Linked DNA regions of Rheinheimera salexigens. The main gene of each other region encodes a partner of the protein of the gene in region 2 in a complex. Links are inferred from orthologs where the notes say so. Each region holds a gene or a part of one and is shown on either strand. Other genes may lie near its edges.

Evidence for each region. The genes of interacting proteins can lie anywhere in the genome.
Region 1: the proteins of rppH (region 2) and dapF are in contact, whole or in part, in a solved structure (PDB 5YGU), measured with the Escherichia coli proteins. The link is inferred for Rheinheimera salexigens from one-to-one orthologs.

What each region holds. Positions count from the first base shown.
Region 1 is NZ_MKEK01000001.1:175,644-181,451, forward strand. Bases 147-3,000 are described here. They hold dapF (diaminopimelate epimerase), read left to right. Parts: upstream 147-1,085; coding sequence 1,086-1,916; downstream 1,917-3,000. Other genes in these bases: lysA (diaminopimelate decarboxylase), read left to right, coding at 147-1,071; BI198_RS00890 (DUF484 family protein), read left to right, coding at 1,913-2,563; xerC (tyrosine recombinase XerC), read left to right, coding at 2,550-3,000. Outside these bases: more of lysA, read left to right, coding at 1-146; more of xerC, read left to right, coding at 3,001-3,503; BI198_RS00900 (HAD-IA family hydrolase), read left to right, coding at 3,503-4,204; uvrD (DNA helicase II), read left to right, coding at 4,333-5,808. UniProt on the Escherichia coli protein: Involved in the succinylase branch of the L-lysine biosynthesis and in the biosynthesis of the pentapeptide incorporated in the peptidoglycan moiety. Catalyzes the stereoinversion of LL-2,6-diaminopimelate (L,L-DAP) to meso-diaminopimelate (meso-DAP).
Region 2 is NZ_MKEK01000001.1:2,823,074-2,828,714, reverse strand. What follows is about bases 2,741-5,641. They hold rppH (RNA pyrophosphohydrolase), read left to right. Parts: upstream 2,741-3,889; coding sequence 3,890-4,393; downstream 4,394-5,641. Other genes in these bases: ptsP (phosphoenolpyruvate--protein phosphotransferase), read left to right, coding at 4,425-5,641; mutH (DNA mismatch repair endonuclease MutH), read right to left, coding at 2,832-3,557; BI198_RS12965 (substrate-binding periplasmic protein), read left to right, coding at 2,741-2,795. Outside these bases: HTH-type transcriptional regulator CysB, read left to right, coding at 1-940; BI198_RS12970 (sterol desaturase family protein), read left to right, coding at 1,016-1,894; more of BI198_RS12965, read left to right, coding at 1,986-2,740. UniProt on the Escherichia coli protein: Master regulator of 5'-end-dependent mRNA decay.

The DNA.
Region 1 (5,808 bases), 2.6 Mb from region 2 along the record:
AACAGTAACCTAGCTATTTTAAACCTTTTAGCAAAACAAGGTAGTGGCTTTGATATTGTTTCAGCAGGTGAATTACGTCGGGTTATTGCCGCCGGTGGTGATCCGGCAAAAGTGGTATTTTCCGGTGTGGCTAAAACCGCAGATGAAATGCGCTTTGCCCTGGATTTAGGTATTAAATGTTTTAACGTTGAATCTAGCGCTGAGTTAGAGCAATTACAGCAAGTGGCCAGTGCAGCCAATAAAGTGGCACCGGTTTCTATTCGCGTTAATCCCGATATTGATGCCAAAACCCACCCGTATATTTCTACCGGCTTAAAAGCTAATAAATTTGGTATTGATATTTTACAGGCTGAACAAATTTATCAAACCGCAGCCAGTTATAGTCATATTGATGTTGTTGGTGTTGATTGCCATATCGGCTCGCAGCTTACTGAAGTACAACCTTTTTTAGATGCTTTAGAAAAATTACTCAAATTAATTGAGCAACTTTCTGCTAACGGTATAGTGTTGCAACATATTGATATTGGTGGTGGTTTAGGTGTTAGATATGATGATGAAACACCGCCATCTCCTGCTGATTATATTAGCCAAGTGGTAAAACGTTTAACCGACTACCCACACTTAGAATTGGTTATGGAGCCAGGTCGCGCCATAATGGCCAATGCTGGGGTGTTATTAACTAAAGTTGAATACTTAAAGCCGGGTAGTGAAAAGAATTTCGCTATTGTCGATGCTGCTATGAATGATTTAATTCGTCCTGCGCTGTACAGTGCTTGGCAAAATATTGTGCCTGTGGTGTTAAATGATTCGCTGCCAAGCACCGTTTATGATGTAGTTGGCCCCGTCTGTGAAACAGGTGACTTTTTAGGTAAAGATCGCCCTCTAGCGATTAGCCAAGGCGATTTACTTGCTGTGTGCTCTGCTGGGGCTTATGGCTTTACCATGAGCTCTAACTATAATAGTCGGCCGCGTGCTGCTGAAGTATTAATAGATGGTTCTACCATGCATTTAATCCGTGCCCGTGAGCAATGGCAAGATTTATGGCGTGGCGAACAAGTATTAATTAGTTAATTTATAAGGCGCGAATGTTACTACATTTTTCTAAAATGCATGGCTTAGGTAACGACTTTATGATGGTCGATGCGGTAAGCCAAAATGTATTTCTGACCAAAGAGCAGATTAAAGCCTTAGCTAATCGCAATACCGGCATCGGCTTTGATCAGTTACTGATGGTAGAGCCACCTTATGATCCTGAACTCGACTTTCATTACCGTATTTTTAATGCTGATGGCACTGAAGTAGAACAATGCGGTAATGGTGCTCGCTGTTTTGCTAAATTTGTACGCGCCCGTGGCTTAACTAACAAGCATAAAATTGGCGTTAGCACTCAGTCAGGTAAAATTACACTGTATATTGAAGCCGATGGCCAAGTCACTGTTAATATGGGCATTCCGCAATTAGAGCCGGCGCGAATTCCTTTTAAAGCCCAGAAACAAGAGTTAACTTATATTTTACGCGCCGAAGAACATACTTTGCTTTGTGGTGTGGTTTCGATGGGTAATCCGCATGCGGTAATAATTGTCGACGAAGTCACTACTGCTGCCGTTATCGTGCAAGGCCCTATTTTTGAACTGCATGAGCGTTTTCCTGAACGGGCGAACATTGGTTTTATGCAAGTATTGTCACCTAGCCATATTAAATTACGGGTTTGGGAACGTGGCGCAGGTGAAACTTTAGCTTGCGGTACCGGTGCTTGTGCAGCGGTGGTGATTGGCCAACTGCAAAATAAACTACAACAACAAGTGCAAGTCGACTTGCCAGGCGGTAGCTTACACATTCGCTGGAACGGCCCTGGCCATCCCGTTAAAATGACCGGCCCGGCAGAACACGTTTATGACGGACAAATAGCCTTATGACAAACCCCATAGTACAACAAGATATTATTGCCGCTGAAGTGGTTAGCGATTATTTACAAGACCATCCTGAGTTTTTTCAGCAACGGCCTCAGCTATTAGCGTCATTACGCATATCGCATCAGCAACGTGGCAGTGTGTCTTTAGTTGAGCGTCAATTAGAAATGCAACGCGAAAAAATTCAAGTGCTAGAAGATGATATAACTCGGTTAATGTCTATCGCTAGACAAAACGAGCAGTTGTTTATGGCCTTTAATCAATTGCAAGCTCAGCTATATCAAGCTCAAAGTTTGCAGCAAGCTCAAGCCGGATTACAGCAGTTTATTGATAGTATGCCGCAGGTACATGCTTACCAACTTATTCGTTTTGCCGATGAGGATATTGATAGATTCCAATTGTTATTATCTCGCCGTTTAGATGAGCAAGGCGTGTATTTAGGTCGGTTAAATAAAGAAGAACAAAAAGTGCTGTTTCCAAGCCATATTCATTCTGTCGCTTTGGTTGTTATTCGCCAAGCCAAGAAACCTTTGGCACTGTTAGCTTTTGGTAGCGAGCATGATGACCATTTTCAACCCGATATGGATCAGCTTTTTTTACAGCACTTAGGCCTAATTTTAAGCCAATTATTGCCTGGCTATGACGCGGCCTAATTCAGCAACAGATCTTAACGTCGATTGGCAACAACCCATCGATGATTTTTTGCACTATTTACAATATGAGCGTGGCTATAGTAAAAACACCTTAGCCAGCTATCACCGCCAATTACAGCAAGTCGCCATAAGTACGCTAAACAACCCAGAATATGCACAGCTAAACTGGCTAACGCTTGAACAACAACATCTCAAGCAACATATCAACAGCTTGCGTTTATCGGGCATTAAACCTCGTACTATTGCGTTAAAAGTGGCTGCGCTACGCAGCTTTTTTAATTTATTGCAGGCGCAACAATTACGTGCAGATAATCCAGCGCAATACTTAACTGTGCCCAAAGCTGCGCGGGACTTACCGAAAAATCTTGCGGTTGACCAAATTAATCATTTATTAAATTTTGATAGTAGCGATGATATTTTAGCCAGCCGTGATAAAGCCATCTTAGAGTTGTTTTATTCATCGGGCTTACGCTTAGATGAACTGGTTAATATCAACATTACCGATATTGATTGGCAACAAAAACTCATTCGAGTGCTTGGTAAGGGTAATAAACAACGTATTGTACCGGTGGGCACGGTGGCGTTAACGGCTATCCAGCATTGGTTAAGCTTGCGCCCCGCTTTTAGTCAGTTATTACCTGAACACGACAAATTAGCGTTATTTGTCAGTAAACAACAAAAGCGTATTAGCGCCAGACACGTGCGGCAACGGGTGCAACTTTGGGCTTCGCAGCAAGGCTTAAACCAGCATTTACACCCGCATATGTTACGCCACTCTTTTGCTAGTCATATGTTAGAGTCCAGTCAGGATTTACGGGCTGTGCAAGAGTTATTGGGTCATGCCAACTTAAGCACTACCCAAGTTTATACCCATCTCGATTTTACCCATTTAGCTAAAGTGTATGATAGCGCCCATCCTAGAGCGAAGAAAAAATCGTAATGCAAATTTATAAACAATTACAGCCTATACAAGCATTGTCGTTTGATTTAGACGATACGCTTTATAATAATAAACCGGTTATAGCCGCCGCTGAACAAGCAATGCTACTAGCACTAGCGCAACATCTACCTAGTAAGCTAACAACCGATAGCGATTTTTGGTGGCAACACCGCCAGCAATTAGCTCGCACTAACCCTGAAATCCGCCATGATTTAGGCCGTTGGCGCTTACTTAGCCTTGAAGCCGGTTTATTAAGCCTTAATTTACCGCAAACGGATGCCTCTGCGATTGCCAATATAGCTTATGGCGCTTTTATTCAGCAACGCACCACTATCACCGTCGATATTGAAATTCAGCAATTATTGGCAGCGCTAGCCAAGCATTATCAACTTATCGCTATTACCAATGGTAATGCCTGCATAGACAAAATGGCTATCGGCCAGTGGTTTCAATTTAGCCTGCAAGCTGGCCCTGATGGCAGAATGAAACCCTATCCTGATATGTATTTAAAAGCCGCGCAGCAATTGAACCTAGCGCCACAACAAATCTTACATATTGGTGACAGCCATCGTGCCGATGTTATCGGCGCCTTAAATGCCGGTTGCCAAACCGCTTGGCTAGATCACCATAACAGCGCGATATCGGTTTTACCGCATATTCGCTTGACCAATGTGCAAATGTTAAGCGCCCTAATACCCTAGTCGAATAAAGCTGCGCCAAGCTTTAATTGCCAAATAACTGGTTATTTATCCACTAATAAGCGCTGTTAGCTTGGCGCATCAGTTTTGGCTGCTATAATAGCGGCCATTATGCTTAGCGAGACAAACTAATGGATGTATCTTTCCTGCTAGACGGGCTTAACGACAAACAACGTGATGCAGTTGCCGCGCCGCCGCAACATATGTTGGTACTGGCCGGGGCCGGTAGTGGTAAAACTCGGGTCTTGGTGCACCGTTTAGCGTGGTTAATGCAGGTAGAGCGTGTTGCACCATTTAGTTTGCTTGCCGTTACTTTTACCAACAAAGCGTCAAAAGAAATGCGCGGCCGTATCGAGCAGACCATAGGCGTAAGCTTAAATAACTTATGGATGGGCACCTTTCATGGTTTATCCCATCGTATGCTGCGCGCCCATTATCAAGAAGCGGGCTTACCGCAAAGCTTTCAAATAATAGATACCGATGATCAATACCGCTTAGTTAGACGCCTGCTTAAAGCGTTAAATTTAGATGAAAAGCATTGGCCGGCTAAGCAAGTGCAATGGTTTATTAATGGTCGTAAAGATGAAGGCCAACGGCCTAATATGATTGATGCTGCAGGTGACTTTAGCTTACAACAGATGCTAAAAATCTATACTGCTTATCAAGAAATGTGTGATCGCTCAGGCTTAGTCGATTTTGCTGAAATTTTACTGCGTAGCTTTGAGTTACTGCAAAATAACGCTGAAGTACGCCAGCATTATCAGCAACGCTTTCGGCATATTTTAGTCGACGAATTTCAAGATACCAACGCTATTCAATATAAGTGGTTAAAGCTACTAGCCGGTACTAACGCTAAAGTGATGATCGTCGGCGATGATGACCAATCTATCTATGGTTGGCGCGGCGCCCAAGTGGAAAACATCCAAACCTTCTTAACAGATTACTCTGACGTGGAAACCATTCGCTTAGAGCAAAACTATCGCTCAACTGCCACCATTTTAAAAGCTGCGAATGCGGTTATTGCCTATAATAGCGGCCGTTTAGGTAAAGACTTATGGACCGATGGTGCTGAGGGTGAAGCAATTTCTTTGTACACTGCCTTTAATGAGTTAGATGAATCTCGATTTATTGTTAGCCGGGTGCGTGATTGGCTGAAAAAAGGTGGCACCTTATCCGATAGCGCCATTTTATATCGCAATAATGCCCAGTCTCGAGTACTAGAAGAAGCCTTAATTCAAGAAGGCTTAAACTACCGTATTTATGGTGGCTTGCGCTTCTACGAGCGCCAAGAGATAAAAGATGCTTTAGCCTATTTACGCTTAATGAATAACCGACTAGACGATGCAGCATTAGAGCGCGTGGTTAACACCCCAGCCCGTGGTATAGGTGAGACAACTTTAAATAAAGTGCGTATTCATGCCCGTACCGAACAAATCACTATGTGGCAAAGTTTGCAGCAATTAATCAGTGAAAATCAATTATCTGGACGTGCCGCTAATGCTATTAGTAGCTTTATGCAATTAATAGAACAATTAGCTGACCTAACCGCAGAATTGCCATTACACGAGCAAGCCGATCATGCGATTAAAAAATCCGGCTTATATGCC
Region 2 (5,641 bases):
AAATAATAATTTGAATGTTTCTGCTACAGCCGAAAATTTATATACCTCACAACCTGGCATCAGTAAACAAGTGCGCATGTTAGAAGATGAACTTGGTATTCAAGTATTTGGCCGCAGTGGTAAGCATTTAACTCACGTTACTGCTGCTGGTAAAGAAGTGATCGAGCTTTCTAAACAAATTCTAGCTAAAGTGGAAAGCATTAAAGCCATAGCGAAAGAACATACTTTACCGGATCAAGGTAAATTAAATATTGCCACTACACATACCCAAGCTCGCTATGCTTTACCTAATGTAATTAGTGGCTTTATACAAAAATATCCTAAAGTATCGTTGCATATGCACCAGGGCTCACCACAGCAAATATCTGAAGCCGCCTCTAGAGGCGATGCCGATTTTGCCATTGCTACTGAAGCACTGCATTTATACAGCGATTTAGTGATGCTACCTTGTTACCACTGGAATCGCAGTGTCATAGTTCGTAAAGATCATCCTTTAGCTCAGTTAAAGCGCTTACTCACTATTAACGATGTAGCCACCCAGCCTATTGTCACCTACGTGTTTGGTTTTACCGGCCGCTCTGAATTAGATAAAGCTTTTGCAGCCCAAGGGCTAGAGCCACATATTGTCTTTACTGCCACCGATGCTGATGTGATTAAAACCTATGTTCGTTTAGGCTTAGGTGTGGGTGTTATCGCCTCAATGGCCATGGACGCAGAATTAGATACCGATTTAGTTGCCATTGATGCAAGCCATTTATTTGACGCTTCAACTACTAAAATAGGCTTTCGTAAAGGCGCATTTTTACGTAGTTACATGTATGAGTTTATTCAGCGCTTTGCACCGCATTTAACTAAAGAAGTAGTTGAGCAAGCTAACTTACTACGCAATCAAGATGATATTGATAAGCTGTTTGTAAACGTTACCCTGCCGGTACGCTAATTAAGGCGCCAATGGTACTAAGCCTAAGTTTGCAGTAACATCAGTTGTATACTGCAGTGTTAACGGTTGCATTTTATGATTTCGGTTGAATTAATTCTACTGGCGTTAAGCCCTGTGTTTTTGGCTTTTGTTGCTTGGGAGTGGTGGCGTTATCGGCAAGTACAGCCGGTTATGTATCGCTGGCAAGACTCGCTAGCCAACGCGGTTTTAGCGTTAATGCATCAAGGCGGCGAATTACTTGCTGTTATTGTGCTAATGCCATTATTTATCTGGTTATATCAATGGCGATTGTTTGATATAGACCTAAATGCTGGCACTATGTTGTTGGCTTTTGTACTACAAGATTTTTTGTATTACTGGTTTCATCGTGCTTCACACCAAATACGCTGGCTTTGGGCGTCACACATTGCCCATCACAGTTCGCGACAATTAAACTTCAGTACTGCCTTTCGGCAAAGCTTAACTTATCCTATATCTGGCATGTGGCTGTTTTGGACGCCCATGATCCTTATTGGTTTTACACCTAGCATTGTTTTGGCCGTGGTAGCGTTAAATTTAGCGTTTCAATTTTTTGTTCATACTCAAGCGGTAAAAAAGCTCGGTGTATTGGAATACATTTTTAATACGCCATCGCATCATCGGGTACACCATGCGTGTAACCCTCGCTATATCGATAAAAATTATGCCGGGGTATTAATTATCTGGGATCGGTTATTTGGTACTTTTACCCCAGAAAGAGCCGATGAGCCTTGTCGATATGGCCTTACTGACGATTTTGCTTCAGATAATCCCATTCGTATTACTTTTTATGAATGGCAGAATATGTGGCAAGACTGCTTAGCGGCAAAAGGTTGGCATCAGCGCCTACGCAGTATTGTCGGTAAACCTGCCACTAAATCCAAAGCTAATAAGCAAGCCCATTTATTAGAAAAACCAACCTTGGATGTTGATTAACGTCAATTTATTGCAACTTAACGCTAAAGATAACGGCTAAAAAACAGACTATAGACTAAGCTTAGATAAAGTTGAAAGTCAGGGGTAGCAGATGAATAAATTAATGTTAGTCATGGGGTGTGCATTAATAGGCGTAGTGGGTTGTAAGCCAGCAGAACAAGTGATAATTGAAAAAACGACTGAAGTGATAGAAGCCAAAGCGCCGGATTGTACACTGACCTTTGGTATTGATGCTTGGGAACCGTACCAATATATGACGGTGGATAATAAACCTACCGGTTTGGATATCGAGATAGCATCGGCGGTGTTAAATAATATGAACTGTCAGCTTGCGGTTGAGCAAGGTAGCTGGACTGAATTATTGCTTAAACTAAAAACTGGAGAAGTCGATGCGGTTCTAGGGGCATCGAAAACTGAAGATAGAAAAAGTTTCGCTTATTTTTCAGATGCCTATCGTAAAGAACGGTTTCAGCTATATGTACGCAAAGATAATATCAATTATCCTTATGAAAATATCAGTGCATTTTTAGAAGATGGTCATAAATTAGGTATTGTTAATCAATATTATTACGGTGATGACATGGCTGAACTTTATGAAAATGAAACCTTTCAACCGTTATTTGTCGGTGCCATTATTAGTGAGTTAAATATAGCCCGATTATTAGATGAAGAAATTGATGGCTTGCTTGAAGATAGCTTTGTCGGGGCGTCAATTATGCGTCGCAAAGGCTTAGATAAATATATAAAACCACATAATATTAGTTTAGAAAGTACCGATGTTTTTGTTATGTTTAGCCAAGAGTCTGTTACCGAAGAGCAAGTTGCAGCCTTTAATCGGGGCTTAACCCAACTTAAAGAAAATGGTGAGTACAATAAACTGGTTAGTAAGTATAGCCATTAGCATTGGGTAACGTTTCTTCAATATATTTGGTAACGGTTATTCAACGCTAAGTGAAAACTGCTGCTGTAATATGGCAGCAGTAAAATTTGTTTTTAAATAAAAGCCGCGCGGCAGGGTGCGAATAGGTTGGCCCTGACTACCAATTGCATCAGTTAACGCTTTACTGTTAGCGGCTTTGGGTCTTAATTGTAAGTATTTACCCGTGGCGCCTCGTATATCAGCAATGCCCCCTAAGCTAATTAACTCCATTAACTCTTCCCAATCTTGCTGTAATGCTTGTTGTTGTGCTGAATTGGGCTGCCATAAAAAGGCATTGCCAATAACACGCTCGGCCAACGGGATCTGGCGTTCAGCTAATACCGGCAACCATAAAATATGGCGTAACTTTTCACAGACCCAAGAGTTTTGCCACTCTAAACCAGTAACACCGGTTAAAGGCGCGACACAAACATAAGTGCTTTCTAATGGCTTGCCTTGTTGGTTTATCGGTAAGGTTTTTAATTCTATGCCTAAATCAGCAAAATCAACCACCGCTTGTGAGCCGCCAGTAGCGCCAAGGGCGTGTTCAATCAACTGGCCAACCCAACCCTTGTCTTTCAATAGGTTTTTAGGCACAGCTTGTTCTAGGCTGGATGCTAGCTGGCCTAATGTTAAGCCGGCAATTGCGTTACAGCGAGCCATTAAATCTTCAATTGTTTTTGGCGGAGTAGGCATAATAAGTAGAATAATTAATTTACTGACAACGCTAGCATTTTTTGCCACATTAAGCTGCTTAAAAACAACACAAAGTGACTTATCCACAGGGAGAATGATGCTGACTATTAACTTGGGTTGGTTTAGTGAGTTGATTATTAATGTATTTTTGGCTGTTTGTGCAATGTATACTTTGCAAAATATATAGTTATTAAGAGCTTTGCCGCTACTTTGCCACAGGGTTATCAACAGAAGCTGTGAAAAAGTCCACACTGGTGCCAATAAAAACTATCAAACTGTGGATAACTGTGTACAAGTTAGGCTGAAAATAGCGATTGCTCCACAGCCCAGTTTGTGAAAGAATCTTTTCATAGTAGATTTATGATCCGCCAGAGGTTTCAGTGATCGATACCGAAGGATTTCGGGCTAATGTCGGCATAGTAATATGTAACAGCCAAGGACAGGTGTTTTGGGCTAAACGATATGGTCAGCATTCTTGGCAATACCCCCAGGGTGGCATTGATGATGGCGAAACGCCTGAGCAGGCCATGTATCGTGAATTAAACGAAGAAGTTGGCTTAACACCAGCAGATGTGCAGGTTATTGCAACCACTAAACATTGGTTACGCTATAAATTGCCGAAACGTTTAATTCGTAAAGATAGTAATCCTGTGTGTATAGGCCAAAAGCAAAAATGGTTTTTGCTGCAGCTGACTTGTCATGAAGATGATGTAAACTTATTAAAAACCACCCATCCTGAGTTTGATAGCTGGCGTTGGGTTAGCTATTGGTACCCAGTACGCCAAGTGGTTGCGTTTAAGCGCGAAGTTTATCGAAAAGTCATGAAAGAGTTTGCCCCTGTTGCTTTGCCCTTTATTCGCCGCGAAGGAAAAAGAAAAAGTTAAATATTTATAGTTAACTAAAAATGAGGCTCTTATGTTAAGCCAGCTAAGACGAATTGTTCAAGATGTGGCACAAGAGCCAGTGCTTAACAATGCGCTTGCTGGCTTAGTCACCAGCATTAAACAAGCATTAGAAACTGAGTGCTGCTCGGTGTATTTAGCCGATTATGAACAACAGCATTTTATGTTAATGGCCAGCGATGGCCTTAATCCTGACGCTATTGGTCAGGTCGCTATTGGCTTTTCTGAAGGCCTTATCGGTTGGGTAGGGCAACGCGAAGAACCGATTAATTTAGCTAAAGCCCAGTTACATCCTCGATTTAAAGTTACGCCTGAAGTCAGCGAAGACCATTTCTCAGCTTTTTTAGGCTGTCCTATTATCCATCATCGTAAAGTCCTTGGTGTGTTAACCATCCAGCAAGCGGTTGATCGGATCTTCAATGAAGATGAAGAATCATTTTTAGTTACGCTAGCAGCGCAACTGGCATCAGTGTTGGCTAATGCAGAAATGCGTCAAGCAGCCAGTGAAAGTTCGGCCACCCAAATTCAAACCGGCCACTTAAAAGGCTTACCCGGCGCGCCAGGTATTGCCATGGGCCACGCTCATATTTTAGAGCCTGCTAATGATTTCAACGCTATATCAGTTAAACGCTCAGATAATCCAGACAAAGAATTAGCGCATTTTTATCGAGCAGTTAAAATTACTAAAGCAGAGTTTAATCGGTTAGCCGAGCGTATGGCAGGCCATTTACCGCCCGATGCCTTAGCTATTTTTGATGTTTATCATCAATTATTAGATGCCGCTAGCTTAGGTACAGAGATAGAGCAGCAAATAGCCGATGGCTGGTGTGCAAAAAGTGCCCTAAAACGAGTCGTAGAAAAATTTGCTCGCAAATTTGATGATATGGACGATAGCTACTTACGGGAGCGCGGTACCGATATTCGCGATCTGGGTCAACGGGTATTAAATAACTTATTAGACACTGAAAAGCGCAAAATAAAACTGCCCGACGACGTCATTCTAGTGGCCGATAATGTTACCGCAACCATGTTAGCCGAGATCCCGCGGGAAAAGCTGATGGCAATAGTGTCATTAAAAGGCTCTGTTAACTCGCACGCGGCAATTATGGCTCGGGCACTGGATATTCCAGCCGTGATGGGCGTGGACGAACTGCCTTTACGACAATGGCAAGGGCAGTACTTAATTGTTGATGGCTATCAAGGCAATGTTTTATTATCGCCCGTGGCCGC